DNA from 2 places in the Streptomyces sp. SudanB52_2052 genome. Region 2 is predicted to be linked to the other one. Evidence: riboswitches for the same ligand, from Rfam matches in the RefSeq annotation. Region 2 holds a riboswitch; the other holds the start of a gene.

Region 1 (15,252 bases), 4.1 Mb from region 2:
CGAACACCAACATCTACCGCGCCCCGCTCTTCGGCGACGACCCGGAGGCCTTCGGCCGCTGGGCCGCCGACCAGATCGAGCAGCAGATCCTCTTCGAGGGCCCGGACACGGTCGCCGCGGTCTTCCTGGAGCCGGTGCAGAACGCGGGCGGCTGCTTCCCGCCCCCGCCCGGCTACTTCCAGCGGGTCCGCGAGATCTGCGACCGGCACGACGTGCTGCTCGTCTCGGACGAGGTCATCTGCGCCTTCGGCCGCCTGGGCACGTACTTCGCCTGCGACAAGTTCGACTACGTCCCGGACATGATCACCTGCGCCAAGGGCATGACCTCGGGCTACTCCCCGATCGGCGCCTGCATCATCTCCGACCGCCTGGCCGAGCCGTTCTACCAGGGCGACAACACCTTCCTGCACGGCTACACCTTCGGCGGCCACCCGGTCTCCGCGGCCGTGGGCCTGGCCAACCTCGACCTGTTCGAGCGCGAGAACCTCAACCAGCACGTCCTGGACAACGAGGGCAACTTCCGCGCCACCCTGGAGAAGCTCCACGACCTGCCGATCGTCGGCGACGTCCGCGGCAACGGCTTCTTCTACGGCATCGAGCTCGTCAAGGACAAGGCCACCAAGGAGTCCTTCGACGCCGACGAGACCGAGCGCGTCCTGTACGGCTTCCTCTCCAAGAAGCTGTACGAGAACGGCCTGTACTGCCGGGCCGACGACCGCGGCGACCCGGTCGTCCAGCTCGCCCCGCCGCTGATCTCGGACCAGTCGACGTTCGACGAGATCGAGCAGATCCTGCGGGCCACCCTCTCGGAGGCGTGGACCAAGCTCTGACCGGCCGACGCGCCCCGCGTCGCTCCGATCGTCTGCCTGGATGATCAACACCGGCCCCGGTGCCGCCCGTTCGAGTGAGAAACGGCGGCCCGGGGCCGCGTGCTGTCCGGAGCCGAGCCGCCTTTCTGCCTAGCGTGCCCAGTGACCGATCGGCCCTGCCTTCGTTCCCCCGCACGGGGGATGGCACGGGAACTACGGATCTGAACCGAGGTGTACGCCCATGGAGGCCCCGCCGGACAACGACGTGCTCTGGGCACGTGCCCTGCACTTCCAGCACGACGACGGCTCGCCCGCGCTCTGCGGCGTCTCGCTCGGCGTCCGCGAGGGCGAGATCCTCGCCGTCAGCGGCCCGCGCGGCAGCGGCAAGACGACCCTGCTGCGGTGCCTGTCCGGCCTGGTGCCCGTGCGGCGCGGCGAGGTCTGGTTCAACAGCGTGCCCGTGCACACCATGGGCCCGCTCACCCGGGAACGGCTGCGCCGCGACCGCTTCGGCTGGATCGACCCGGCCCCCTCGCTGGTCCCGGAGCTCAACGCCTGGGAGAACACGGCCCTGCCGCTGATGCTGCGCGGCACCAGCCGGCGCCGCGCCAAGACGGCCGCGCTGGAGTGGCTGGAGCGCCTGGACATCGGCGACGGCGCCCGCAAGCGCCCGCACCAGCTGGTCCAGGCCGAGCGCCAGCGCGTCTGCATCGCCCGCGCGCTCGCCCCCGCCCCCTCGGTGCTGTTCGCGGACGAGCCCACGGCCCCGCTGCACCGCGCCGACCGCGCCCACGTCCTGCGCACCCTCACCACGGCGGCCCGCTCCCACGGCATCACCGTCGTGCTGGCCACCCACGACGCGGAGACCGCGGCCCTCGCCGACCGCACGGTGTCGTTGCTCGACGGGCGGCGCGTGCAGACGGTGCACCTGCCGCCGGTCGCCGAGACCACCGAGCCGGAAGGCCGGGCCGCGTGCTCGCTCTCCGTCTGACCCGCGGCGCCCACCCCGCCGTCCAGCTGCGCCGCCTCCTGGTCGCGGCGGCCTCGGCGGGCACGAGCTTCCTGGTGCTGTGCACCCTGGGCCACGCCCTCGGGCACCCCGGCACCACCGGCGAGTCCCTGACGCGTCTGGCCTGGTGCGCGGCCCCGCTGGCCGCCACGATCTACTTCGCCGTCGCGGTGGCCCGCACCGACCCCGCCACGCAACCCCGACCCGGCCTCTCCGCGATCGGCCTCGGCCCGCTGCGCCTGCTGGTCGTCTCGGCGGCGACGACGGCCCTGTCCTGCACGCTCGGCTCCATGCTGGCCCTGCTCGTCTTCCTGCACCTGCGGGGCGATCTGTCGGGCCTGCCCTTCGACGGGGCGGCCGCCGGGCCCCTCGCCTCCGGCCGGCCCCTGCCGCTGGCGGGCACCTTGACGCTGCTGGCGATCGTCCCCGTCGGCGCGTCGGCGGCCGTGGCGCTGGCGCTGCGGCCGCGGGAGACCGGACCGGCGGCGCCCCGGGCGTCCCGGACGTACGGCCGCTTCGGCGCGTACCGCCGCGACAGCAAGCGCGAGACCTTCGGGGTGTACGGCCGGTTCGGACGGCAGAACGTCCGGCCCGCGCACGGCGGCTCCACCGGCTCGGCGTCGCAGGGCAGCCCTCCGCAGGCCCGCACCGGCGAACCTGCCTCGGTGACGACCGTCGCCCGCACCCCCACCCCGACCGACACCGACACCGGCTCCGGCTCCGGCTCCGGCTCCGGCTCCGGCTCCGGCTCCGGCTCCGGCTCCGGCGGCACGGTGAGCGCGCTCGCGGATCCCGCGGCCCGCGACACGGTGAGTGCGGTGATCCCGTACGGCGACCCGGCCCGCCACCCGGCGGAGCCGGACTCGGGGGGCTCCGCCCGGCCCGACGGTGATCCCGTACGGCACCCGGCGGCGCCCGACCCCGGCGGCTCCGACGGCGCCCCGGCCCGGCACCCGGCGCCGTCCGCCCCCGAGCACCCCGACGACGGCCCGACCCGGGATCCGCTGAACACCGCCCACCCCACCCGGCCTTCGCAGGCGCCGGACCCGGTGAGCGCGCCCCGCCCCGACGGGACGCCCGCCCAGCGGTCCGCCCCGAGTCCGGCCGCAGCGCGTGGCGCCGACGACCCCGCCGCCCTCGCGGCGGCCCTGCCGGACCCGCCCGGCACCAGCGGCTCCCCCACCACCGCCCCGACCGGTCTCCCCTGGGGCATCACCCTGCTGGCCGCGGGCCTCGCCGTGGAGACCTACACGAGCCGCACCGCCCCGACCGCCCCCGACCTCACCTTCTCCGGCGCGTCCCCCGGCGTCCTGGCGGGCTGGGCGCTGGCCGCCGTCGGCCTGGCCCTGGCCGGCCCGGGCCTGACGCACCTGTGCGGACGGCTCCTCCAGTCGGCCCGCCCCGGCGCGCTGCGGCTGCTGGCCGGGCGCATCCTCATGGCCGAGGCCCGCCGCATCGGCCGTCCCCTGGGCGTCGTCAGCGCGGTCCTGTCGGCCGCGTGGGCCATGGCACTGCTGCACCTCCCGGACGGACTGTCGCTCGGCCCGCTCACCACCCTCGGCGTGCTCGTCGTGACCGGATGCACCGTGGGCACGCTCCTCACGGCCGCCGTCGAGGCCCGGCAGGCCCGGGCCGACATCACCGCCGCGCTGCTGCGCCTCGGCGCCCCCGCGACGATGCTGCGCGGCGCCGCCGCCCTGCGCGCGGGCGCCCTGCTCGCCCTGTTCGGCCCGCTCACCCTGACGGTCGCCGAGTTGGCGGCACTGCCGCTGGCCCGCTGAAGCGCGCCGGAGCCCGCCGGAAAAAACCCGTGCAAAAAAAATCTCCGAACACCGATGAGTTCCGCGCCGTACCCAGGTCTATCCCCGCGTAACGACACGGACCCGATGGGAGAGACCCCGCATGTACCAGCAGATGATCTTCGTGAACCTGTGCGTCAACGACCTCGACGCCTCCAAGAAGTTCTTCACGGAGCTCGGCTACTCGATCAACGAGCAGTTCAGCGACGAGTCGACCGCCTCGGTCGTCATCAGCGACACCATCGTCGTGATGGTGCACACCAAGGACAAGTACGCGCAGTTCACGAAGAAGGCGATCGCGGACGCGACGAAGACCAGCGAGGTGCTGATCGCGCTGAGCGCCGAGAGCCGCGAGAAGGTCGACGAACTGGTCGAGAAGGCGGTCGCGGCGGGCGGCTCCCTCAGCGGCGAGACCCAGGACCACGGCTTCATGTACGGCCGCGCCTTCGACGACCCGGACGGCCACACCTTCGAGGTCGTGTGGATGGACCCGTCGGCCGTCGAGGGCTGAGACGTGGCTGTGCCAGCATGGGCGGGTGCAGACGATGCCCGCCCATGCGGCCCACCACGACGACCGTGAGATCGAGACGCTCGAGGAGTTCGACGCCACCGTCTCGGCGCGCGGCACACTCGCCGGCCACCGCGTCCAGGCCGTCGACCTGACGGACCGCACGCGCGAACTGCTCGGCACGGACACCGCGGGCGCGGTCTTCCTCGGCTGCGCGATGCGTGAGGAAGCGGCCGCGAAGGTCCGCGCCGACGGCGCCCTGGTCTTCCCGCCCGTCCCCGACCTGCCCTTCGACCCGTACCGCGGCCACGTCTACGCGCCGGACGAGCTCTTCGCGTCGCTCGCGGACGGCTACGAGGCCACCCCCGACGCGCAGGCGTACGCCTGGTTCCAGCGCACCAAGGCCGACCGGGACATCTACGCCTCCATGCTGCGCTCGGTCCACGACGACTCCGTCTCCGACGCCCTCGACGAACTCCTGTCCGGCGCCCGGGTGGTGGGCGTGATGGGCGGTCACGCGATGGCCCGCGGCACCCAGGAGTACGCCGGTGCCGCGCGACTCGGCCGCGAGCTGGCCCGGGCCGGTTTCACGGTCGCCACCGGAGGCGGCCCGGGCGCGATGGAGGCGGCGAATCTCGGCGCGTACGCCGCCCCGTTCGGCGACGACATGCTCACCGAGTCGCTCGAACTGCTCGCCAAGGCACCGCGCTTCACCCCGTCGATCACCCAGTGGGCGACGGCCGCCTTCGAGATACGCGGCCGCTGGCCGCAGGGCGGCCGTTCCGTCGGCATCCCGACCTGGTTCTACGGCCACGAACCGCCGAACGCCTTCGCGTCCCACATCGCCAAGTACTTCGCCAACGCCACCCGCGAGGACGGCCTGCTGGCCCGGTCCAACGCGGGTGTGGTGTTCCTGCCCGGCGCCGCCGGGACCGTTCAGGAGATCTTCGACAACGCCACGCCCAACTACTACGAGTCGCGCGGCGAGCCGACGCCCATGGTGCTCGTGAACCGGGCGCACTGGACGGAGAAGCTGCCGACGTGGCCGCTGCTGCGGTCGCTGGCCAGGGGACGGTCGATGGAGGCGCGGATCGCGCTGGTCGACCGGATCGAGGAGGCGCCCGAGGCGTTGAAACGTCTCGGCGGTTAATAAGCTGGCAAAGCAACTGCTTGCATCCTGCATATGCGTTGACACTACTTATGCGGCGCTTATAGACCTGGGAGCCTCCCGGTAGTGCTGATGTCCAGTCAACACTGCCTCCACCCCCCGCATTTGCGCATCCCGTAAAGGACAAACGTGGCAGTTCTGTCCGTATCCCGCCGTACGACTCGGCGCCGCACCGTCGCCCGTTCCGTGCGGATCCTCGGTGTCGCCTCGGCCTCGGCCGCCCTCGCACTCGGTGCCGCCGGCAACGCGCTCGCCTGCAACATCAACGAGTTCTCCGCCGAGGCGAAGTGCGACGGTGACAAGGGCGTCATCACCGTCACCGACGTGGACCCCGCCGGCATCCCGGCGACCGTCACCGTGTACCTGGAGAACAACGGCGCCGACGTGAAGAAGGTCGGCGAGCAGGTGGTCAAGGGCTCCCGCGAGGGCACCACCATCACCTTCGCCGAGAACTGGAAGCCGAACGCCGAGTACCGCATCCACGTCAAGGCCACCCCGTACGTCGACGAGGACATCAAGCCGAACCTCGTCACCCCGGCCACGGCCTGCAAGAAGGAGGAGGAGCCCCCGGCTTCGACTCCGCCGGCCACGCCGACCCCGTCGGCCTCCCCGTCGAAGCCCGCCGAGGACACCGACACCCCGGCTCCGGCGCCGTCGGAGAGCGAGAGCAGCACACCGGCGGGCAACGCGCCCGCCCCCGCGGCCGGTGAGTCGAACCTCGCCGAGACCGGTGCCGACTCCAACACCGGCATCATCGCCGGCATCGCGGCGGCCCTGGTCGTCGTCGGTGGCGGTGCGGTGTTCTTCGGCATGCGCCGCCGTGGGGCGAAGAGCGACAGCTGACGCCCCCGCACGCCGTTACGTGGCCTGTCCCCGATCCCCGGGGGCGGGCCACGTCCCGTCTCAGCCGAGCACGACGGTCTCGGCCGCGTCGAACTCCACCCCGACCTCGCCCCCGACCTCCGGCGCGGACCGCAGCGCGCAGGCCGCCTCCAGGCGCGGGGCTTCCTCCGGCTGGAGGTGGACGGCCACGTGGGTGCCCTTGAAGGTGCGGGCGGTGACCGTGCAGCGCAGCCCGGCGTCGGCGGACACCAGGCGCACCCCGGCGGGCCGGACGAGCAGGGTCCGTGTGCCCTGCGGGGCCCCCTCGGGCACGGGCACCTTGCCCCACGGCGTGTCCGCCGCCTCCGCCCCGACGGTCGCCTCGACGACGTTCTCGAAGCCGAGGAAGCGGGCCACGAACGCGTCGGCGGGCCGCTGCCACACCTCCAGGGGCGTACCGGACTGGGCGATCCGCCCGTCCCGCATCACCACGACCCGGTCGGCCAGCGCGAAGGCCTCCCCCTGGTCATGGGTCACGGCGAGCACGGTCGTGCCCAACCGGCCGAACAGTTCCTTGAGTTCGACGACGAGCCGCTCCCTGAGCGACCGGTCGAGCTGGCCCAGCGGCTCGTCCAGCATCAGCAGCCGGGGGCTCGGCGCCAGGGCCCGGGCCAGCGCGACCCGCTGCTGCTCCCCGCCGGACAGCGCGGCGACGGACCGGCGGGCCGCGCCCGGCAGCCCGACGAGGTCCAGCAACTCCTGGACGTGCTCGGCCTGTTGCCGCTTCGGCGCCCCGTGCATGCGCAGCCCGAAGGCGACGTTGCCGCCCACGTCCCGCTGCGGGAACAGCTGGTGGTCCTGGAACATCAGTCCGACGCCCCGCCGGTGCGCGGGCACGCCCGCCTGGTCCCGCCCGTCGAGCGACACCCGCCCGGAGTCGAGCGGCTGCAGCCCGGCCACCACCCGCAGCAGGGTCGACTTGCCGCTGCCGCTGGGCCCGAGCACGCACACGATCTCGTGCTCGGCGACCTCCAGATCGACGGCGTCCAGCACGGCCCGCCCGCCGAAACGGACCGTCGCGCCCCGCAGACTCAGCAGCATCTAGAACTCCCCGGTCCGGTCCGTCCGCAGCCTCTCCAGTACCAGCAGGGCCACGGCGCACACCACCATCAGAATCGTCGACAGGGCCATCGCCTGCCCGTAGTTGAGGTCCCCGGGCCGCCCCAGCAGCCGGGCCACGGCCACCGGCAGCGTCGGGTTGTCGGGCCGCGCGATGAACACCGTCGCCCCGAACTCCCCGAGCGACACGGCGAAGGCGAACCCGGCCGCGATCAGCAGGGCCCGCCGGACCATCGGCAGGTCCACCTCCCGCCACACCCGCGAGGGCGAGGCCCCCAGCACCGAGGCCGCCTCCCGCAGCCGTACGTCCACGGCCCGCAGCACGGGCAGCATCGTCCGGACCACGAACGGCACCCCGACCAGGGCCTGCGCGAGCGGCACGAGGATCCAGGAGGACCTCAGGTCCAGCGGCGGCTCGTCCAGCGCGATCAGGAACCCGAAGCCGACGGTCACCGCGGACACCCCGAGCGGCAGCATCAGCAGCGCGTCGAAGCCGCGCACGAACCGCCCGGCGTCCCGGCGGGTGAGCGCGACGGCGGCGAGGGAGCCGATCACGACGGCGATGGCCGTGGCGGCGACGGCGTACGACAGGGAGTTGCCGATCGCCTCGATCGGCGGGACGAGGAACACTCCCCCGTCGTCGCTGGTCAGCGCCCGGTAGTAGCCGAAGCCGGGCGCGTCAAGGGACCGCTGCACCAGTACGGCCAGGGGCAGCAGGAGCAGCACCACGACGGTGACCAGGACCCCGGCCAGCAGCGTCCACTGCCCGGCGCCGCGCGGCCGGCGCGCGGTCCCGGCGGCGTCCACCAGCCGCAGCGCGGTCTCCCGCCGCCGCACGGTCCAGGCGTGCAGGGCGAGGATCGCCCCCACGGCCACGAACTGGATCAGCGTCAGCACGGCCGCCGTGGACAGGTCGAAGATCTCGGACGTCTGCCGGTAGATCTCCACCTCCAGGGTGGAGAAGGTGGGCCCGCCGAGGATCTGGACGACGCCGAAGGAGGTGAAGGTGAACAGGAAGACCATGAGCGCGGCGGCGGCCACGGCCGGTGCCAGCGCCGGGAGCGTGACCCGCCGCCAGGCCTTCAGGGGTGACGCCCCGAGCATCCGCGCGGCCTCCTCCTGCCGCGGGTCGAGCTGCGCCCACAGCCCCCCGACCGTCCGGACGACGACCGCGTAGTTGAAGAAGACGTGTGCGAGCAGGATCGCCCACACCGTGGTGTCCAGCCGTACGCCCCACAGCTCGTCGAGCAGCCCGCCGCGCCCGACCAGCGCCAGGAACGCCGTACCGACGACGACCGTCGGCAGTACGAACGGCACGGTCACCACCGCCCGCAGCACCTGCTTGCCCGGGAAGTCGAAGCGCGCGAAGACATACGCGCCGGGCAGGGCGACGATCAGGGTGAGCGCGGTGGAGACGAGCGCCTGCCAGGTGGTGAACCACAGGACGTGCCGGACGTCGGACTGCGCCAGCACCTCCCCGATCCGCCCGAGGTGCCAGACCCCGTCGACCTTCAGGCCGCGCGCGACGATCGCGGCGACCGGATAGGCGAAGAAGACCGCGAAGAACGCGACGGGCACGGCCAGCAGACCGAACCGCGCCGCCGCGCCCCGCCGCCGGACGGCTACTTCAGGACGAGTGAGGTCCACGCCTTGACCCACTGGTCACGGTGGTCGGCGATCTTCGCCGGGTCCATGGTCTCGGGATCCTTCGCCTGCGGCCCGTACTTCGCGAACTCGGGCGGCACCTGGGCGCCCTCGGTCACCGGGTACACGAACATGTTGAGCGGCATGTCCTGCTGGAACCGCTCGCTGATCAGGAAGTCGAGGAAGGCCTTGCCGCCCTTGGTGTTCTTCGCGTTGCTCAGCAGCCCCGCGTACTCGACCTGCCGGAAGCAGGTGCCCTCGGCGACCCCGGTCGGGGCGGCGGTGGGCTTCGGGTCGGCGTACAGCACCTCGGCGGGCGGCGAGGAGGCGTACGACACGACGAGCGGCCGGTCGCCCTTGGCCTTCTTGCCGCTGCTGGAGCCGGAGAACTCCTCGTTGTAGGCCTGCTCCCAGCCGTCGACGACCTTCACGCCGTTGGCCTTGAGCTTCTTCCAGTAGCCCTCCCAGCCGTCGTCGCCGTACTTCGCGGCGGTGCCGAGCAGGAAGCCGAGACCGGGCGAGGAGGAGGCGGCGTTCTCGGTCACGAGGAGGTTCTTGTACTGCGGCTCGACCAGGTCGTCGAAGCTGCGCGGCGGTTCGATCTTGTGGTCGGCGAAGTACTTCTTGTCGTAGTTGACGCAGATGTCGCCGGTGTCGACGGGCGTGACGCGGTGCTTGTCCTGATCGGCCCGGTACTCGGCCTTGATCCGCTCCGATCCCTTCGCCTCGTACGGCTGGAACAGGCCGTTGTCGAGGGCGCGGGACAGCAGGGTGTTGTCGACGCCGAAGAAGACGTCGCCCTGCGGGTTGTCCTTGGTCAGGACGGCCTTGTTCACGGCCTGCCCGGCGTCGCCGTCCTTGAGGACGCGGACCTTGTAGCCGGACTCCTTCTCGAAGGCCGCGATGACGTCCTCGGACGCGGCCCACGAGTCGTGGCTGACGAGCGTGACGGTCTTGGAGTCGCCGGCCTCCTGGGAGCCGTCGGACGACCCGCACGCGGACAGCGTGCCGACCATGCCGAGCCCGACGGCCACCGCCGTCAGCCGCTTGATGTTGATGCTCACTGGATTCCTCCTGGAGTGACCAGGAGAAGACGCGGCCCTGCCCGGGACTTCCGGGGTCCCGGGCAGGGCGCAACAGCTCGAGTGGTGACCGATCTCCCTACCCAGAATGACCTGGGCCAGGTTCGGAGGGTCTGCGGCCGTGTGCCGCACTCTCAGCGCTGTGGCGCTCCCCTGTCGGAATATGAAGGTGTATGTACGACGGTCAGACTACCGTTCGGTGGCCGCGAGCTGACCACACGCCCCGTCGATCTCCTGTCCACGGGTGTCCCGGATCGTCACCGGCACACCATGCGCGGCGATGGCCTCCACGAACGCCTTCTCGTCCTCGGGCCGCGAGGCGGTCCACTTCGACCCGGGCGTCGGGTTGAGCGGAATCAGGTTCACGTGCACGGGCTTGCCCTTGAGCAGCCGTCCGAGCCGGTCACCCCGCCACGCCTGGTCGTTGATGTCCCGGATCAGCGCGTACTCGATCGACAGCCGCCGCCCGGACTTGGCGCTGTACTCGAAGCCCGCGTCCAGCACCTCCCGCAGCTTCCACCGCGTGTTCACGGGCACGAGGGTGTCGCGCAGCTCGTCGTCGGGCGCGTGCAGCGAGATCGCCAACCGGCACTTGAAGCCCTCGTCGGCGAACCGGTGGATGGCCGGCACCAGACCGACGGTGGACACGGTGATCCCGCGCTGCGACAGGCCGACGCCGTCGGGCTCGGGGTCGGTGAGCCGCCGGATGGCGCCGACGACCCGGTTGTAGTTCGCGAGCGGCTCGCCCATGCCCATGAACACGATGTTGCTGAGCCGCGCGGGGCCGCCGGGGACCTCCCCGTCGCGGAGGGCCCGCATCCCGTCCACGATCTGGTGGACGATCTCGGCGGTGGACAGGTTCCGGTCCAGGCCCGCCTGCCCGGTCGCGCAGAACGGGCAGTTCATGCCGCATCCCGCCTGCGAGCTGATGCACATGGTCACCCGGTCCGGGTAGCGCATCAGCACCGACTCGACGAGCGTCCCGTCGAACAGCCGCCACAGCGTCTTGCGGGTGGTGCCCTGGTCGGTCGACAGATGCCGCACGACGGTCATCAGCTCGGGCAGCAGCGCCTCCTGCAACCGCCCCCGGGCACCGGCCGGGATGTCGGTCCACTGCTCCGGATCGTGCGCGTACCGCGCGAAGTAGTGCTGCGAGAGCTGCTTGGCGCGAAACGGCTTCTCCCCGACAGCGGCGACGGCCTCCTTGCGCTCGGCAGGAGTGAGGTCGGCGAGATGCCGCGGCGGCTTCTTGGCTCCGCGCGGGGCGACGAATGTGAGTTCTCCGGGCTTAGGCATGGCTCAACCAGTGTCGCAGATCGTTCACGGTGGCCCGTGCCCCGCCTGCGGCACCGGGAGTGAGAGCGCCTACTCGCCCGTGTGCTCCAGCCGGTCCTTGAGGAGCTGCTCGTTACGCGGGAGTTCCTTGCGAACCTGGGGGCGGACGACGAAGGGGACGAGGACCTTGCCCATGCCGTGGCCCTCGAAGTCGACCTCGATCGTCACGTGGGAGCGGCGGCCCTCGTCGAACGGCTCGACCTCGCCGTGGACCCGTGCCCGGACGGGGCCGTCGATCCCGCGCAGGCCCCAGCTGTGCGGCGGGTCGTACTCGGTGACCTCCATGGTCATCGGCATCGTGCGACGACCGATGTGCCGGGTGACCCGGACCTTGGAGCCGATGCCGACGGGCCCCTCGTCGAGGCGCTCCGCGGACACGGCGCTCAGCTGCCACTCCGGCATGCGCGGGGTGTCCATGACGTAGTCGTAGACGTCCGTGGGAGCGCGGTCGACATCGATGGACTGTCGAATGGCGGACATGATGACCCCCTTTGCGGCGTACACCTGAATCGTCCCACTCCGCGAAGCCCGCCGCCTCCCCGAGAAAGACGGCGAGCCCCCGCCGTGGTGGACGGGGGCTCACCGGGGCGGATCCGCTCAGCCGGATCCCACGAAGAGCACGAGCAGCAGCCACACCACGGGGGCCGTGGGCAGCAGCGAGTCGAGCCGGTCCATGATGCCGCCGTGGCCCGGCAGCAGCGTGCCCATGTCCTTGATGCCGAGGTCCCGCTTGATCATGGACTCGCCGAGGTCGCCGAGCGTGGCGCTGACCGCGACCGCGAGGCCCAGCAGCAGGCCCTGCCACCAGGCACCGTCGTCGATGAGGAACTCCAGGCACAGCGCGCCCACGACCATGGCGAAGGCGACCGCGCCGAGCAGGCCCTCACGGGTCTTGCCGGGGCTGATGCGCGGGGCGAGCTTGGTCCGGCCGAAGCGCCAGCCGACGGCGTAGGCACCGGTGTCGCTGACGACCGTCAGCAGCAGGAAGGTGAGCACCCGCTGCGGCCCGTCGTCCGCGGTCAGCATCATCGCGACGAACGTCGCCAGGAACGGCACGTAGAACGCCGCGAAGACGCCCGCCGTGACGTCCCTGAGGTAGTTCTCCGGCGGTTCCGTCATGCGCCAGACCAGCACGGCCAGTGCGGTGAGCGCCATGGCGACCCAGGCGCCCTCGGCGCCCCGGACGTACCCGGCGACGACCATCGCGGCACCGCCGAGCGCGAGCGGCACGAGGGGCGCCCGGATGCCCTTGCGCTCCTCCAGCCGCTTGGTCAGTTCCCACAGGCCCACCACGACGGCGACCGCGACGACGCCGACGAACACGGCCTTGACGACGAACAGCGACGCGACGATCACCGCGCCGAGGCCGACCCCCACCCCTATCGCGGCGCTCAGGTCGCGACCCGCGCTCTTCTTCTGCGGCTTGGGTGCCGGCTGCGAGGCGTCGGGCATGGGCTCCGGATTCGTGTCGTTCCGGACCGGAGGGCCGCTGCGCCGAGCGGCCCCTCGGTCGTCATCCTGGTTTTCGCCGTATGCGGCCACGTCGGGCACGATGGGCATGGGCCGAGTCTGAGGCGCGTCATGCGCATCGTATGCGGGACCCGCCGGGGCGGCCCCTTGGACGTGCCCCTGGCCGGGGGTGTGGACCTGCCCGTGGCCATGCGGGTGGTCGGCGGGCCCCCAGTACCCGGCCTGTGGCGGCGCCCCCCAGGAAGAGTCGTTCATCAGACCTCGAGCAGCTCCGCTTCCTTGTGCTTCAGGAGCTCGTCCACCTGCGCGACGTACTTCGCGGTGGTGTCGTCGAGCTCCTTCTCCGCACGGCGGCCCTCGTCCTCGCCGACCTCGCCGTCCTTGATCAGCTTGTCGATGGCGTCCTTGGCCTTGCGGCGCACGGAGCGGATGGAGACCTTGGCGTCCTCACCCTTGCTCTTGGCGACCTTGATGTACTCGCGGCGGCGCTCCTCGGTCAGCTCGGGGAACACCACCCGGATGATGTTGCCGTCGTTGCTCGGGTTGACGCCCAGGTCGGAGTCGCGGATGGCCTGCTCGATGTTGCGCAGCGCGCTCTTGTCGAACGGCGTGACCACGGCCATGCGCGGCTCGGGCACCGAGAACGAGGCCAGCTGGTTGATCGGGGTCGGCGCGCCGTAGTAGTCGGCCACGATCTTGTTGAACATCGCCGGGTGCGCACGGCCGGTGCGGATCGCGGCGAAGTCCTCCTTGGCGACCACGACGGCCTTCTCCATCTTCTCCTCGGCCTCGAGGAGGGTCTCTTCGATCACCACTTGCTCCTGCGTGTCTTGAGTAGGCCCGGCTGCGGTTCCATGTGGGGCGGCGGCCGGCTGCGTCGCGTCTTCTTCCTGCACGGTTCCCGACCGGCAGGACATTGTCCATCCCCCGGCCCGGCTCCGTCCCGTCCGTCCCCCGGACGGGGTTGTTCTCGGGGTGTCAGTCCCGGCTGCCGGGGTCCCCCACCAGCGTGCCGATCTTCTCACCCTTGACGGCGCGTCCGATGTTGCCCTCCGCGAGCAGCTCGAAGACCACGATCGGGAGCTTGTTGTCGCGGCACAGCGTCACGGCCGTGGCGTCGGCGACCTTCAGGTCGCGGGTGATGACCTCGCCGTAGCCGAGGTGGTCGAACTTCACGGCGTCCGGGTTGGTCTTCGGGTCGGAGTCGTAGACCCCGTCCACGCCGTTCTTGCCCATCAGCAGCGCCTCTGCGTCGATCTCCAGGGCGCGCTGGGCGGCGGTGGTGTCGGTGGAGAAGTACGGCATGCCCATACCGGCGCCGAAGATCACCACGCGGCCCTTCTCCAGATGGCGTACGGCGCGCAGCGGGATGTAGGGCTCGGCGACCTGGCCCATGGTGATGGCGGTCTGCACGCGGCAGTCCACGCCCACCTTCTCCAGGAAGTCCTGGAGGGCCAGGCAGTTCATGACGGTGCCGAGCATGCCCATGTAGTCGGAGCGGGCCCGGTCCATGCCGCGCTGCTGGAGTTCGGCGCCGCGGAAGAAGTTGCCGCCGCCGATGACGACCGCGATCTGCGCGCCGTCGCGTACGACGGCCGCGATCTCGCGGGCGATCTTGTGCACCACGTCGGGGTCGACGCCCAGGCCGCCACCGCCGGAGAAGGCCTCTCCGGACAGCTTCAGCAGAAACCGGCCGCGTACTTTGCCGTCGTCGCTCTTCTGGGCCTTGGTGGTCATGGGGGATCCCGCCTCTTTCACGTGGTGCGCATACGAGGAAGGCCATTGCCGGTGGGGCGTGTTTCGCATCCCATACGGCAATGGCCTCCTCGTCAGATCTGCTGTCGTCCGTCACCCCTGTGACGGCGTACGCGGACGACTGCTGTCGACCCTATCGGGGTCGGGCGTCGATCGCGGTACGGACTCAGATGCCGACCTTGATGCGCGTGAAGCGCTTCAGGGTGACACCGGCCTCGTCCAGGATCTTCTGGACGGACTTCTTGTTGTCGAGCGCGTACGGCTGGCCGAGCAGCGTGGCGTCCTTGAAGAAGCCGTTGAGGCGACCCTCGACGATCTTCGGGAGGGCGGCCTCGGGCTTGCCCTCGGCGCGGGTGGTCTCCTCGGCGACGCGGCGCTCGGACTCGACGACCTCGGCCGGCACGTCCTCCTTGGAGAGGTACTTCGGCGCGAAGGCGGCGATGTGCTGGGCGACGCCCTTGGCGATCTCGGCGTTCGGCTTGTCCAGCTCGACGAGGACACCGATCTGCGGGGGCAGGTCGGGCATCGTGCGGTGCATGTACGCGGTGACGTAGCCGTCGGCGAACTGCGCGAAGCGGTCCAGGACGATCTTCTCGCCCAGGTTGGCGTTGGCCTCGTCGACGAACGCCTGGACGGTCTTGCCGGCCTCGATCTCGGAGGCGAGCAGGGCCTCCAGGTCGGCCGGGGAGGTCTTGGCGACGTGCTCGGCGATGGCGGTGGCCACGGCCTGGA
Region 2 (15,252 bases):
CACGCCCAGGGCCGCCAGCACACCGGCCGCCTTCGCGTGGGTCTCGGCCACCTCGCTCACCGGGTCCGAACCCCGCACCAGCGTGGCACCGACCGGAACCCGCAGGTGCCCGTCCGAGGCGATGTCGGCGGTGCGGATCAGGATGGGGGAGTCGAGGGTCTGCGCCCCGCCCGAGTCCCGGCCGAGCAAGGCCAGCGCACCGGCGTAGTACCCGCGTCCGCCGGCCTCGTGCCGCTCGATGACCCGGCAGGCGTTCTGCACCGGCGACCCGGTGACAGTCGCCGCGAACATGGTCTCCTTCAGCACCTCCCGCACGTCCAGCGAGGACTTGCCGCGCAGTTCGTACTCGGTGTGCGCCAGGTGCGCCATCTCCTTGAGCCGCGGGCCGATCACGACCCCGCCCATGTCGCCGACGGTGCACATCATCTTGAGCTCCTCGTCGACGACCATCGACAGCTCCTCGATCTCCTTGCCGTCGGCGAGGAAGTCCAGCAGGTGCTCTGGCGTCGGCCCCTCGGCGGGGTAGCGGTAGGTGCCGCTGATCGGGTTCATGACGACCGTGCCGCCGGACATCCGCACATGCACCTCGGGGCTGGCCCCGACCAGCGTCCGGTCCCCGGTGTGCACGACGAACGTCCAGTACGCGCCCCGCTCGCCCTCCAGCAGCCGCCGGAACAGCGCCAGGGCGTCGGCCCGCCCGAACCCGGGGATCTCGCCCTCGTACGTCCGGCGGATCACGAAGTTGGCGCCCTCGCCCCGGCCGATCTCCTCCTCCAGCACGCGCCCGACGATCCGCGCGTACTCCTCGTCGGGGACGTCGAAGCCACCGTCATTGACGCGGACCTCATGCGTCGGGAGCTGCTCCAGGGCCTCGGCGAGGGGGACGCCGTACGACTCCTGGGGCGTGAGCGCCAGCAGGGGCGTGCCGTCGTCGCGGATGTCGAAGCCGCGCTCGCGGATCTGCCGGAAGGGGACGAGCGCGAGGCTCTCCTCGGGGAGGTCGGCGAGCCGGTCGTACGCGGCGACCGGGCCGATCAGGACCTCGACCAGGTCATGGTCGTGGCCGGGTGTGCGGCGGCGGAGCAGGGCGAAGGGACGGGAGTCGTCCAGCAGCTGTGCCAGGTCCATGGTTCCTCTTCCGTCGAATCACGTCGATGTCGGTGAGGAACGACCCGGGAAACACCGAAGGCCGCCCCTCGGGCGGCCTTCGCGAAGTCTTCTGTACGCGCAGTCAGCGGGCCGCCGGATGAGCGGTCCACCACCAGGTCTGGATCGAGTGCGCGAACATGCGACGCACCCTACCCCATGTCCGAGGGGTGTACCCGGTGTCTCAATTGCTGGGCATGGGTCAGGACGCCCGACACGACCCCGTAATGTTGAGGTCGTGACCGTGAACGCTAAGACCAGCGCGAGTGCTGGCAACACCTGGCGAGACCTGCCCGCGGCGCAGCAGCCCGAGTACCCCGACCCCGAGGCTCTGCGCGCAGTCGTTGCGGACCTCGAGTCGTATCCGCCGCTCGTCTTCGCGGGCGAGTGCGACCAGCTGCGCGCCCGGATGGCGGCCGTCGCCAAGGGAGAGGCGTTCCTCCTCCAGGGCGGCGACTGCGCCGAGGCCTTCGACGCGGTGTCCGCGGACCACATCCGCAACAAGCTGAAGACGCTGCTCCAGATGGGCGCCGTGCTCACGTACGCCGCGTCCGTGCCGGTCGTGAAGGTCGGCCGCATCGCCGGCCAGTACTCCAAGCCGCGCTCCAAGCCGACCGAGACCCGCGACGGCGTGACGCTGCCGACGTACCGGGGCGACTCGGTCAACGGCTTCGACTTCACCGAAGAGGCCCGCGTCCCGGACCCCGAGCGCCTGAAGCGGATGTACCACGCCTCGGCCTCCACGCTGAACCTGGTGCGCGCCTTCACCACCGGCGGCTACGCCGACCTGCGCCAGGTCCACGCCTGGAACCAGGACTTCGTGAAGTCGTCCCCGTCGGGTCAGCGCTACGAGCAGCTGGCGCGCGAGATCGACAACGCGCTGAACTTCATGCACGCCTGCGGGGCCGACCCGGAGGAGTTCAAGACGGTCGAGTTCTACGCCTCGCACGAGGCGCTGCTGCTCGACTACGAGTCCGCCCTGACCAGGGTCGACTCGCGCACCGGGCAGCTGTACGACGTCTCCGCGCACATGGTGTGGATCGGCGAGCGCACCCGGCAGCTGGACCACGCGCACATCGAGTTCGCCTCGAAGATCCGCAACCCGATCGGAATCAAGCTGGGCCCGACGACCACGGCCGAGGACGCGCTGCAGTACATCGAGCGCCTCGACCCGGAGCGCGAGCCGGGCCGGCTGACGTTCATCGTCCGCATGGGCGCCGACAAGGTCCGCGACAAGCTCCCCGAGCTGGTCGAGAAGGTCACCGCCTCGGGCGCGACCGTGGCCTGGGTGACCGACCCGATGCACGGCAACACCTTCGAGGCGGCCTCCGGGCACAAGACCCGCCGCTTCGACGACGTGCTCGACGAGGTCAAGGGCTTCTTCGAGGTCCACAAGGAGCTCGGCACGCACCCGGGCGGCATCCACGTGGAGCTGACCGGTGACGACGTCACCGAGTGCGTGGGCGGCGGCGACGAGATCTTCGTCGACGATCTGCACCAGCGCTACGAGACGGCCTGCGACCCGCGGCTCAACCGCAGCCAGTCGCTCGACCTGGCGTTCCTCGTGGCGGAGATGTACAGGGACCAGTAACGGGTCCGCCCGTTACCGGGCATCGACTGGGGCGCGGATCACATACGATCCGCGCCCCTCTCGACTTTTGCGGCTCGCACCCGACGGGTAAGGTTAGGTTAGCCTCACCGATCAACGGGGATGGCGTCACAGAGCAAGTCCCTCGGGAGGTGAACCGCGTGTACGTCTGCAGTTGCTTCGGGATCACCGAACAGCAGGTCAAGCAGCACGCGGACAGCGGTGCCTGCACCCCCCGCCAGATAGCCTCCGCCTGCAAGGCGGGCACGGACTGCGGGTCCTGTGTGCGCCGTATCCAGGCGATTCTGGGCAGGGGTGCCTGCCCTCGCCGTGAACTGGCCGACCGGGGCCAGCCGGTGCTCGCGGAGCTGGAGGACGCGGCCTGAGCGCAGGCCTCAGCTCGGCTGCTCGATCTGCTGCGCGATGTACAGCGCCTCGCCGAGCTTGTCGATCAGCTCCAGCTGCGTGTCCAGGTAGTCGATGTGGTGCTCCTCGTCCTCGAGGATCGACTCGAAGAGGTTCGCCGACGTGATGTCGCCCTTGCTGCGCATCACCTCGATGCCGCGCTTGAGGCGGTCGATCGCCTCGACCTCGATCTGACGGTCGGCCTGGAACATCTCGGTGACCGTCTGGCCGACCCGGACGTGGAAGAGCCGCTGGTAGTTGGGCAGACCGTCCAGCATGAGGATGCGCTCGGTGATCTTGTCCGCGTGCTTCATCTCGTCGATGGACTCTTCACGCGTGTACTTGGCGAGCTTGGTCCAGCCTTTGTTGTCCTGGATCCGGTAGTGCAGCCAGTACTGGTTGATCGCCGTCAGCTCGCCGGTCAGCTGCTCGTTGAGGAATTCGAGGACCTCGGGGTCGCCCTGCATCGCAGAGGCTCCTTCCACGGGGGGAACTGGCAGGTTGCGCCGCATGATTCCACCGGCGACGAAGATCGTCCAGTAAGTCTTCACTTACTAAGTAAGGGCATGCTTAGTTCTATTTGCCCCGTTTTGAAGTGACCCGGGTCAGGGGCATCACCCGGGGTCTGTCAGGATGGAGTCATGGGTCAGCCGCTGGAGCACGAATCGGAAGAAGGGCGCGATTCAGCAGGAGCAGCAGGAGCGACGCAGCCCGGCCTGCCGCCGGGGCAGCGGGTGCAGCGCGGCTGGCCGGTCACGCACTACGGGCCCGTCCCCAAGTTCCGGCCCGAGCGCTGGGAGTTCCGGGTCTTCGGCGCCACCGCCGACGGCGGCAAGCACTGCTGGTCCCACGAGGAGTTCACGGCCCTGCCGCACACCACCGTCGTGGCCGATCTGCACTGCGTCACGAAGTTCAGCATGCTGGGCGCCGAGTGGGGCGGCATCCCCGCCCGCACGATCCTCGACATCGCCCCGCCCGCGGACGACGTCACCCATGTGATGGTGTGGGCCGAGTACGGATTCAGCTCCAACCTGCGCCTGTCCGACTTCGCCGACGAGCGCGTCCTGTTCGCCACCCACAAGGACGGCGAGCTGCTCACCGCCGAGCACGGCTTCCCGCTGCGCCTGATCGTGCCCCACCTGTACGCCTGGAAGGGCCCCAAGTGGGTGCGCGGCGTGGAGTACATGACCGCCGACCGGCGGGGCTTCTGGGAGGAGCGCGGCTACCACAACATCGGCGACCCCTGGCAGGAGCAGCGCTACTCGTACCAGGAGGAGCCGGGGGACGGCCCCGACCTCTGAGGAGGTCAGCCGTCGCGCAGCTTCTTCAGCCGCTCCACGTCCGCCGCGTGCCCCTCCTTGCCGCCCGGCGTCTCGATGATCAGCGGTACGCCCTCGGTCGCGGGGTGCGTCATCAGCGCCCGGAACGGGTCCTCGCCGATGTGACCGACGCCGATGTTCTCGTGCCGGTCCTTGTGGGCGCCCACCACGTCCTTGGAGTCGTTGGCGTGGATCAGCTTCAGGCGGCCCTCGCCGACCGTGTCCACCAGCAGGTCCAGCGTCTGGTGCATGCCGCTCGGGCCGGTCAGGTCGTGCCCGGCGGCGAAGATGTGGCAGGTGTCCAGGCACACGCCGAGCATCGGGTGGGCGTCCAGCGCCTCGAAGTACGGGCCGAAGTCCCATGTCCGTGAGCACAGGGAGGCGCCCTGGCCGGCGGTCGACTCCAGCAGCAGGTACGGGTCGTCGTCGTGGGTCAGCTCGTCGAGCAGCGGCAGCAGGTGCTCCCGGACCTGCTTCAACGCCACGGACCGCTCCCGGCCGCCGGTCGCACTGCCCGTGTGCACGACCACGCCCAGCGCCCCGATGTCCCGCCCGCGCCGCAGCGAGTGCCGCAGCGACTCCACCGACCGCTCCACGGTGGCCTCGGTGTGCGAGCCGAAGTTGATCAAGTAGGGGGCGTGCACGTACGCGGGGATCGACTCGGCCGCGCACGCGGCGCGGAACGCCTCGTCCTGCTTCGGGTTCCCGGCCGGTGTGGCCCAGCCGCGCGGGTTGGCGACGAAGACCTGCACGGTCTCCGCCTTCAGGTCACGGGCGTACGACAGGCCGACGGAGTGGAGCCCGCCGGCCACGGGGACGTGGCCGCCCACGGGGTTGCGGGAGGGGCCGGACAGCTGATCGTTCACCCGTTCAGGGTGTCATGCGCCCGACCGTGCTCCGGCCAGGGGCTCCGCGTCCGGCCATGATCCGTGCGGGAGCGACTCGCCCGACGTCACCTGATCCTGATCGTGATCGTGGAGCCCTTGGGCGCCGTCTCGCCGCCCTTGACCGACTGGTCCTCGACGGTGTCGCCGAACAGGCCGAGCAGACCGCGGTCCTCGTCGACCTGGAACCCGGCGCCCTCCAGCGCCTGCCGGGCGTCGTCGACGCTGTCGCCGACCACGTCCGGGACCTCGACCATCTCGGGGCCCTTGGACAGCGTCAGCGTGACCGTGTCGCCCTCGGCGGCCTGTCCGCCGGGGGTCGGGCTCTGCTTGGCGACCTGGCCCTTGTCGAACTCGGAGGAGGTGACCCGCTCGGTGGCGATCTTCACCTTGAGGCCGGCGTCCTGCAGCTCGGCCCGGGCGTCGGCCAGGTCGTCACCGGTGACGTCGGGGATGTCGACGGGGCTGCCCTTGCTGACCACCAGCGCCACGGCCGTGCCCGCGCGCACCTGCGTGCCGTCCGCGGGCCGCGCGGAGATCACCGAGCCGCGCGGGACGTCCTCGCTGAACTCACGGGTGACCATGCCCGGCTCCAGCCCGTCCTGCTTGAGCTGGGCCCGGGCCTTGTCCAGCGTCCGGCCCTCCAGGGCGGGCACCCGCACGGTCTCGGGGCCGTCGGAGAGGGTGATGCTCACCGCGTCGTTGCCGCGGATGCGCGTACCGGCCTTCGGGTCGCTGCTGATGACCTGGCCGCGCTCCACGGTGTCGCTGTAGGCGTGCTTCACCGTGCCGAGCTCCAGGCCCGCGTCCCGCAGCCGGTCCTCGGCCTGGGCCTGGGTCTTCGACAGCAGCGGGGGGACCTCGGTGAACTGGCCCGAGTTGATGTACCAGACGCCCGCGCCGAGACCGAGCACGAGCAGGACGGCGACGACGATCGCCATCGGGCCGCGCCGGGGACCCGAGCGGCGCCGGGACGGCGGGGGCGGCGGGGACTGGAAGCGGCTGGTGCGGTGGAGCACCGCCTCGCCGGCCTCGTCGTCCTCGTTCACCGGCAGCGGGCGGGGTGTCGTGAGCGCGCGCGGGATCACGCTCGTCCGGTCGTCGGCGTTGTCGTGCTCCGCGGTGAGCGCCTGGGGCGGGACCACGTCCAGCTGGTCCGCGCTCAGCCGGCTGCGCCCGTCGCGGACCTGCGCGAGCAGCGCCACCGCGTCGTGCGGGCGGATCTCCGGGGTGCGGGCGGTCGCCGAGGCGACCATCTCGTCCAGCTCGTACGCGAGACCCGGCACGGCGGCCGAGGGCGGCGGGACGTCCTCGTGCAGGTGCTTGTAGAGGATGACGGCGGGGGAGTCCCCGTCGTGCGGCTTGTCGCCGGTGAGCATCTCGTAGAGCATCACCCCGCACGCGTACACGTCGACGCGGGGGTCGGCGGTGCCGTTCTCTATCTGCTCGGGGGCGAGGTACGAGACCGTGCCGAGGACCGTGCCGGTGGTGTTCGTCACCGTGTCCACGGCCCGGACGAGGCCGAAGTCGGCGACCTTGACCCGGCCGTCGTCCCCTATCAGGACGTTCTCGGGTTTCATGTCCCGGTGCACGAACCCGGCGCGGTGGGCGGCGCCCAGGGCGGCCAGCACCGGCTCCAGGATGTCCAGGGCGGCCCGCGGCTGCAGGGCCCCGCGCTCGCGCAGCACGTCCCGCAGGGTGCAGCCCGCCACGTACTCCATGGCGAGGTAGACGTAGGAGCCGTCGGTGCCCTGGTCGAAGACCTGCACCACGTTCGGGTGGGCCAGCCGGGCGACCGACTTCGCCTCGCGGATGAACCGCTCGACGAACGAGCCGTCGACCGCGAGCGAGGGGTGCATCACCTTGAGCGCGAGGACCCGGTCGAGGCGGGTGTCCACGGCCCGGTAGACCGTGGCCATCCCGCCGACCGCGATCCGCGCGTCGATGCGGTACCGGCCGTCGAGCAGCTGCCCGACCAAGGGGTCCTGAAGGGTCGTGTCCACGCAGGCGAGTGTACGAGCCACCACTGTCACCCCGCGCAGCACGCCGAAGATCGCACCGGTACTGCAGCCGACCTGTGACGTGCCCGGCGCACCCTCACCCGAAGGCGGGCCGCTCCGGGTCCAGCGCCGCCCTGCCCTCCGCGGGCGACGACGCCTCCGCGAAGTGCCGCCGCGGGATCCGCCCCGCCCGGTACGCCAGCCGCCCGGCCTCCACCGCGTGCCGCATGGCGTCGGCCATCAACACCGGCTCCTGGGCCCGCGTCACCGCCGAGGCGAGCATCACACCGGCGCACCCCAGCTCCATCGCCAGCGCCGCGTCCGACGCCGTCCCGGCGCCCGCGTCCAGGATCACCGGCACGCGCGCGTGCTCGACGATCAGCTGGAAGTTGTGCGGGTTGCGGATGCCGAGCCCGGAGCCGATGGGCGAGCCGAGCGGCATGATCGCCGCGCAGCCCACGTCCTCGAGCTTGCGGGCCAGCACGGGGTCGTCGTTGGTGTACGGCAGCACCGTGAAGCCGTCGTCGACGAGCGTCTCGGCCGCCTCCAGCAGCTCGATCGGGTCCGGCAGCAGCGTGCGCTCGTCGGCGATGACCTCCAGCTTGATCAGGTCGGTGCCGAGGGCCTCGCGCGCGAGCCGGGCCGTGAGGACGGCCTCCCCGGCGGTGAAGCAGCCCGCCGTGTTGGGCAGCACGCTGATGCCGAGCTTCTCCAGGACGGACAGCACCGAGCCGTGCACCGAGGGGTTCACGCGGCGCATGGCGACGGTCGTCAGCTCCGTCCCGGAGGCGACCAGCGACCGCTCCAGCACGTCGAGGCTGGGCGCCCCGCCCGTGCCCATGATCAGGCGGGACGTGAAGGACGTACCCCCGAGGACGAACGGATCGTCGGCCATGGTCAGCCTCCTTGGACGGCGGTGAGGACTTCCACGCGGTCCCCCTCGGAGAGGGGCGTGGACGGCCACTGCGTGCGCGGGACGACGGTTTCGTTGAGGGCGGCGGCCACTCCCGAGGGCGAGGTGGTCAGCGACTTCACGACGGTGTCGAGAGCCGTGCCGGGCCGGACGTCCCGGGGCTCCCCGTTGACGGAGATGTTCATGCGGGCTGCTCCGTGAGTGCGGTGGCGGTACTGAAGCGCTTCGGTGTGAAGGGGCGGGCCTCCTCGGGGAGGTCGCCCGTCGCCAGGGCGTGCGCCAGGGCGTCGCCGGTGACCGGCGTGAGCAGGACGCCGTTGCGGTAGTGCCCGGTGGCCAGCAGCAGTCCGTCGAGGCCGGTCGGGCCGAGCAGCGGCGCGTTGTCGGGCGAGCCGGGGCGCAGTCCGGCGCGGGTCTCGGTGAGCGGCAGTTCGGTGATGCCGGGGACCAGCTCGTGCGCGTCGCGCAGCAGCTCGTAGACGCCGCCCGCGGTGACGGTGGTGTCCCAGCCCAGCTCCTCGCTGGTCGCCCCGATCACCAGCTCGCCGCTCTCGCGCGGCACCAGGTAGACGTGGCTGCCGCGCACGACCGCGCGCACGGTCCGGCTGAGGAACGGTCCGTGCCGTCCCGGCATGGTCAGCCGGACGACCTGCCCCTTCACCGGCCGCACGGGCGGCAGCACGTCCTCCGGGACGCCCGCGAGCCGCCCGCTCAGGCTGCCCCCGGCCAGCACGACCTGCCCGGCGCCCAGCTCGGTCCCGTCGGCGGTGACGACACCGGTGGCCCGGTCCCCCACGACGGTCAGCCGCTCCGCCCACGCGTGGTGGAAGACCACGCCCGCCCGCTCGCACGCGGCCAGCAGCGCCCCGGCCAGGCGCCGCGGGTCGATCTGGTGGTCGCCGTCGACCCGCAGCCCGCCGCGCACGCCCGGCGCGAGCATCGGCTCCAGACGGCGGCACTCTCGCCCCGACAGCCACTGCGACTCCAGGCCCGACTGCTGCTGCAGGGCGTGCAGTTCGCGCAGGTGGGCCCGGTCGTCGGCGTCCAGCGCCACGGCGAGCGTGCCGCACCGCCGGTAGCCGAGGTCGTGGCCGGTCAGCTCGGTGAGCTCGGCCGCGAAGTCCGGGTAGCGGCGGGCGGAGGCGAGGTTCAGGCCGAGCAGGGTCTGTTCGCCGTAGTGCAGCTCCGTGACGGCGGCCAGCATCCCGGCCGCCACCTGAGCGGCGCCGCCACCCGGCTCGGGGTCCGCCACGGCCGTGGCGAACCCGCGTTGCGCGGCCCGCCACGCGGTGACCAGGCCGATGATCCCGCCCCCGATGACGAGGACGTCTGACGTGCGCGTACGCGACATGGGCGTCCAGCCCCTCCCTTCGCCGGCATGACCCGGATCAGGTTCGTACGGTCGGAGGCCGCCAGCCTCCCTCTCAGCCCGGTGCGTCCGGGCTCCCGCGAGTGCCTTACGTTGGCCACCCACCCTAGCCCGATGCCACATGCCGCAGTAAGGGAGCCACCGCCATGGCCCGGTCCCTCGACGGACTCGTCCTCGCCCCCGTCGCCGACCAGGCACCCGGCCAGGTGGGGACCCGCACCCGGTTCACGTACCACGAGAAGGACGGCGAGGTCTGGGCCGAGTACGCGGGCGGCGACGTCGTACGCGGGCATCTCGTGGGTACCCGGGAGGGCGACAGACTGGACTTCCGGTACGTACAGCTCAAGGGGGATGGGACCACCTCCTCCGGGCACTGCGTGTCGACGGTCGTGGAACTGCCCGACGGGCGGGTGCGGCTGGAGGAGAGCTGGGAGTGGGAGTCCCAGGCGGGCAGCGGAACCAGCGTTGTGGAGCAGGTCACGGCGGATGAGCACTGACTGACGAAATGTCAGTTGTCTATGGTGATCAGGTGAGCGAGCAGACGCAGGAACCAGGTTCGTCCGCGCCGCGGCGCGTGGTCGTGGCGGGCGCGGGCATGGCCGGTGTGCAGACCGCCGTCGCCCTGCGCGAGCAGGGCTTCACCGGCACCGTGCTCCTGATCGGCGCCGAACCCCACCAGCCGTACGACCGGCCCCCTTTGTCCAAGGCCGTCCTGCTCGGCAAAGCGGAGGGCTCCGCCTTCGACGTCGACTTCGAGGCCCTCGGCATCGAGCTGCGCCTCGGCTGCGAGGTGCTCGGCCTGCGCCCCGGAGACCACGAGCTCGCCACCGAGAACGGGGCCGTGCCGTACGACGTCCTGGTCGTCGCGACCGGCGCCGAACCCGTCCGGCTGCCCGGCGCGGAGGGCGTGCCCGGTGTGCATCTGCTGCGCACCCTGGACGACGCCGAGCGGCTGCGTCCGGTGCTGGCCCGCCAGCACGACATCGTGGTCGTCGGCGCGGGCTGGATCGGCGCGGAGTTCGCCACGGCCGCGCGCGAGGCGGGCTGCGCGGTGACCGTCGTGGAGGCCGCCGAACGGCCGCTGGCCGGGGCGCTGCCCGCCGAGGTCGCCGCCCCGATGGCCCGCTGGTACGAGGACGCGGGCGCCGTGCTGCGCACCCACGCGCGCGTGGCGCGCGTCGAGCCCGGCGCGGTGCTCCTCGACGACGGCTCCCGGCTGCCCGCGGACGCGGTCGTCGTCGGCATCGGCGCCCGCCCGGCGACGGCGTGGCTGGCCGGCTCCGGGGTCGAGCTCGGCGCCCACGGCGAGATCGTGGCCGACGAGCACCTGCGCACCTCCGCGCCGGACGTCTACGCGGTCGGCGACTGCGCCTCCTTCCCCTCGGGCCGGTACGGCGAGCGCCTGCTCGTGCACCACTGGGACAACGCCCTCCAGGGCCCGCGCACGGTCGCGTCGAACATCATCGGCCGGGCCACCGGCGAGACCCCGGCGGTCTACGACCCGGTGCCGTACTTCTGGTCCGAGCAGTTCGGACGGTTCGTGCAGTACGCCGGGCACCACGCGGCCGCCGACACCGCGCTGTGGCGGGGTGACCCGTCCGGTCCCGCCTGGACGGTCTGCTGGCTGCGCGGGGACCGGCTGGTGGCGCTGCTGGCGGTGGGCCGCCCCCGGGACCTGGCGCAGGGCCGCCGCCTGATCGAGGCGGGCGCGCCGATGGATCCGGTGCTGCTCCAGGACCCGGCGAGGCCCCTGAAAGCGGCCACGGCGTAGGGCCCGGGCGCCCGGTCCCGCCCCGGCGCGTCCGCCCAGGTGGACCGGGCCGACTTCCGACTGTCAGTGGTGGATGGCAGGCTGGTTTCCGTGACCGAGATTGACGCAAAGATCGATGCTCTCGTCCCCGCCTGGCTCACCCTCCCCGACATCGCCGAACAGCTCGGCGTCGAGGTGACGCGTGTGCGGCAGCTGGTCAAGGAGGGCCAGCTCATCGCCGTACGCCGTGGTGAGAACCGCGCGCTGCACGTCCCCGCCGCCTTCATCGACGGGGACAAGGTCGTCAAGGGCCTGTCCGGCACCCTGACGCTCCTGCGGGACGACGGCTTCACGGTCGAAGAGATGCTGGAGTGGCTGTTCACCCCCGACCCGTCCCTGCCCGGCACGCCGGCGCAGGCGCTGAGCGAGAACCGCGGCACGGAGGTGAAGCGCCGCGCCCAGGCACTCGCGGTCTGACCCGACCTCGACCGAACAACCGTCCGGCGCCGCGCGAGCGGGGCCGGCCCGAACAACCCGCCCGGTGTGGGCCGTGGCCCGTGGGGGTCACGGCCCGGGGGCCGGGCGTGCCCGTGCGAGGCCGTGAGCGCCCCCGGCGGCCCGGGAAGGGGCGTAGGGTGCCCGAGGTGTCGCGGCGGGACAGGGGCGCTCCCGCAGCCGTAGGGGCGCTCCCGCAGCCGTACGGCACCGACGCACCCGCGGGCCCGCCCGCGCCACCGACACCCAGGGGGGACACGCATGTCCGGCACCGCCACCACCGCACGGGCCCAGCTCGCCGACGCCCGGGTCTACCTGTGCACCGACGCCCGCACGCGGCAGGGCGACCTCGTGGAGTTCCTCGACGCCGTGCTGGCCGGCGGGGTCGACATCGTGCAGCTGCGGGACAAGGGCATGGAGGCCGCCGAGGAGCTGGAGCACCTGGCCGTCTTCGCCGAGGCCTGCGCCCGGCACGGCAAGCTCCTCGCGGTCAACGACCGGGCGGACGTCGCCCACGCCGCCGGTTCCGACGTGCTCCATCTCGGCCAGGGCGACCTCCCGGTCCCCGCGGCCCGGGCGATCCTCGGCGACGACGTCCTGATCGGCCGCTCCACCCACGCCGAGTCCGAGGCCGCCGCGGCCGCCGTCCAGGACGGCGTGGACTACTTCTGTACCGGCCCGTGCTGGCCGACCCCCACCAAGCCCGGCCGCCACGCCCCCGGCCTGGACCTCGTCCGGTCCACCGCGGCCCTCGGCACCGACCGGCCCTGGTTCGCCATCGGCGGCATCGACCTCGGCAACCTCGACCAGGTCCTGGAAGCCGGGGCCCGGCGCGTGGTCGTCGTCCGGGCGATCACCGAGGCCGACGACCCGGGTGCGGCGGCGTCCGAATTCGCGAAGCGGCTGCGCGAGAAGGAGTGACGCCGGGCTGTCCAAGGAGTGGACAGCAAGTAGACAAATAGGTCAAATATCCGCGTTCGGTTGGGAGAGCGACCGCCCCTGGCTAACCTGCCGGTATGGCCCTCGGCACCGCATCCATCAGATCGGACCACGCGCGCACCGTCCGCGACATGCTCGCGACCGGCAAGACGACGTACTCGTTCGAGTTCTACGCCCCCAAGACACCGAAGGGCGAGCGGAACCTGTGGAACGCGCTGCGCCGGGTCGAGGCGGTGGCACCCGACTTCGTCTCCGTGACCTACGGCGCCGGCGGCTCCACCCGCGCGGGCACGGTCAAGGCGACCGAGGCGATCGCCTCCGACACCACCCTCACGCCGATCGCCCACCTCACCGCGGTCGACCACTCGGTGGCCGACCTGCGCAACATCATCGGGCAGTACGCCGACGCCGGGATCCGCAACATGCTCGCCCTGCGCGGCGACCCGCCCGGCGACCCGATGGGCGAGTGGGTGCCCCACCCCCGGGGTCTGGCCTACGCCGCCGAGCTCGTCGAGCTGATCAAGGCGTCCGGCGACTTCTGTGTGGGCGTCGCCGCCTTCCCGGCGATGCACCCGCGCTCCACCGACTGGGACACCGACGTCCGCCACTTCGTCGACAAGTGCCGCGCGGGCGCGGACTACGCCATCACGCAGATGTTCTTCCACCCGGAGGACTACCTCCGGCTGCGCGACCGCGTCTCGGCCGCCGGCTGCGACACCCCGATCATTCCCGAGGTCATGCCGATCGCGAGCGTGAAGACGTTGGAGCGGATCGGGTCCCTCACCAACGCGTCGTTCCCGGCCGCCCTGAAAGAGCGGATCCTCACAGCAAAAGACGATCCGGCCGCTGTACGCTCCATTGGGATCGAATTCGCCACGGAGTTCTGTGCGCGGCTGCTCGCCGAGGGTGTGCCCGGCTTGCACTTCATCACGCTCAACAACTCCACCGCGACACTGGAAATCTACGAGAACCTGGGCCTGCACCACCCGGCGCAGGCCTAGACCGTTCGCACCGGTATACGACACACTGCGTAGCGGCCACTGGGAGAGGGGCGTACATGGGCTGGGCGGTCCTCTACATCGCGTTCGGCGTCGTCGCGCTGTGGCTGCTGGGCGAGGTGCTGCTGCAGTACAAGGCGCGGCTGCGCTGGCGACTGCTGGCCTTCGTCGGCTTCCTCGGTGTCGTGGTCGGTGTCCTGATCCCGTCGGTCGTCGTGATCGGACTCGGCGCGGCCGCCTTCGCGGTAGGCCAGACCTACGTCACCCTGTCCTTCCGCAGCGGCTTCGCGTCCGGCTGGGCCATGAACGCGCCGATGCTGGGCGGCAGCAAGCGCCGCCGCGGTGAACGCGGCCGCCAGGAGCCGACCCTGGAGGTCTCCGGCCTGGAGGCGGCCGACGGCGGCTACGGCGACGAGGACGCCGACCACCGCCGCGACAGCGTCGCCTACGGCCACGACGACTACGACCGCGACGACGACTACGACCGCGACGACGTCTTCACGCCGTCGCGGCCGGCCCGGGCGGCGGACGCCGAGACCACCGCCGTCTACGAGCCGCAGCCCGTGCCCGACGAGACCGGCTCCTACGGCGTCTACGGCGACACCGGATACCAGGCCCAGTCCCACGACCAGTACGCCGCCCAGGCCGGCGACGCGTCCTACGCCTACGACTACTCGGGCTACGGCCAGCAGCAGGGCTACGACGCCACCGGCCAGCAGCAGTACGCCGCCTACTCGGACCCGTACATCGGCTCGTCCACCTACGGCCCGGGCGGGTACGACACCACCGGCTACGGCGACCAGCAGTACTACGGCCAGCAGCAGGGATACGGGCAGGACCAGTACGCCGGCACCTACGGCGGCGAGACGCCGCCCGGCGGCGTCTGGGTCCCGCAGCAGCGCAACACCGACGAGTACGGGCAGGAACTGCCGCCGGAGCAGCCGTACCCGTACCAGGGCGGCGGGCAGCAGCAGACGCACGGGAACGGCTTCGACGAGCAGTACCGTTTCTGAAGCCTGAGTTCCGATTCCGAGGCCAAGGCTCCGAGGCGGGGCCGGTCACTGCGAGCCCCGGAAGTCCGGTCCCTCCACGATCAGTCCCGCGACGAGCGCGCCCGACATGCCCGCGTGCGGCAGTCCGCCGCCGGGGTGAGCCCAGCCGCCGACCGCGAACAGTCCTGGCAGACGGGTGCTGTTGGACGGGTGCAGCAGACGCCCCCCGGCCGCCGCCAGCGCCGGTACGGGCACCGAACCGTCCTCCGCGCCCGTCGCCTCCGCGATGTCGGCCGGGGTACGCACCTCGTGCCAGAGGAGGCGGTCGCGCAGGTCGGGCACGGCCCGTTCGGCGACCGAGATCATGTGTGCGGCGAGGTCCTCGCAGGACCGGTCGGGCCGGGCGGGAACCACCGTCGTGAGGGTGACCGCCTCGTGCTCCTCCGGGGCCGAC

What was found. A riboswitch is a leader RNA that binds a small molecule or an ion and turns the genes downstream of it on or off. The one in region 2 is predicted to bind thiamine pyrophosphate.
Region 1: another riboswitch for thiamine pyrophosphate. It lies ahead of ACSUPV_RS11150 (thiamine ABC transporter substrate-binding protein); the one in region 2 lies ahead of thiO (glycine oxidase ThiO).

The regions. Positions count from the first base shown of each region.
Region 1 is NZ_OZ186796.1:2,579,217-2,594,468, forward strand. Features, by position in the region: gene ACSUPV_RS11110 (aspartate aminotransferase family protein) at 1-830, shown strand, start outside; gene ACSUPV_RS11115 (ABC transporter ATP-binding protein) at 1,051-1,800, shown strand; gene ACSUPV_RS11120 (hypothetical protein) at 1,782-3,599, shown strand; gene ACSUPV_RS11125 (VOC family protein) at 3,721-4,128, shown strand; gene ACSUPV_RS11130 (LOG family protein) at 4,154-5,275, shown strand; gene ACSUPV_RS11135 (LAETG motif-containing sortase-dependent surface protein) at 5,423-6,136, shown strand; gene ACSUPV_RS11140 (ABC transporter ATP-binding protein) at 6,197-7,216, opposite strand; gene ACSUPV_RS11145 (ABC transporter permease) at 7,217-8,881, opposite strand; gene ACSUPV_RS11150 (thiamine ABC transporter substrate-binding protein) at 8,857-9,894, opposite strand; TPP riboswitch at 10,019-10,125, opposite strand; gene rlmN (23S rRNA (adenine(2503)-C(2))-methyltransferase RlmN) at 10,150-11,256, opposite strand; gene ACSUPV_RS11160 (SRPBCC family protein) at 11,326-11,775, opposite strand; gene ACSUPV_RS11165 (phosphatidate cytidylyltransferase) at 11,893-13,020, opposite strand; gene frr (ribosome recycling factor) at 13,020-13,577, opposite strand; gene pyrH (UMP kinase) at 13,744-14,502, opposite strand; gene tsf (translation elongation factor Ts) at 14,687-15,252, opposite strand, start outside.
Region 2 is NZ_OZ186796.1:6,688,441-6,703,692, forward strand. Features, by position in the region: gene ACSUPV_RS29915 (chorismate-binding protein) at 1-1,128, opposite strand, end outside; gene ACSUPV_RS29920 (trp operon leader peptide) at 1,232-1,288, opposite strand; gene ACSUPV_RS29925 (class II 3-deoxy-7-phosphoheptulonate synthase) at 1,385-2,737, shown strand; gene ACSUPV_RS29930 ((2Fe-2S)-binding protein) at 2,887-3,120, shown strand; gene bfr (bacterioferritin) at 3,130-3,606, opposite strand; gene ACSUPV_RS29940 (sulfite oxidase-like oxidoreductase) at 3,781-4,440, shown strand; gene ACSUPV_RS29945 (deoxyribonuclease IV) at 4,446-5,324, opposite strand; gene pknB (Stk1 family PASTA domain-containing Ser/Thr kinase) at 5,411-7,345, opposite strand; gene ACSUPV_RS29955 (thiazole synthase) at 7,440-8,237, opposite strand; gene thiS (sulfur carrier protein ThiS) at 8,240-8,440, opposite strand; gene thiO (glycine oxidase ThiO) at 8,437-9,606, opposite strand; TPP riboswitch at 9,604-9,715, opposite strand; gene ACSUPV_RS29970 (hypothetical protein) at 9,771-10,121, shown strand; gene ACSUPV_RS29975 (NAD(P)/FAD-dependent oxidoreductase) at 10,154-11,395, shown strand; gene ACSUPV_RS29980 (Rv2175c family DNA-binding protein) at 11,486-11,851, shown strand; gene thiE (thiamine phosphate synthase) at 12,131-12,790, shown strand; gene metF (methylenetetrahydrofolate reductase [NAD(P)H]) at 12,886-13,809, shown strand; gene ACSUPV_RS29995 (hypothetical protein) at 13,866-14,819, shown strand; gene ACSUPV_RS30000 (phytoene desaturase family protein) at 14,865-15,252, opposite strand, start outside.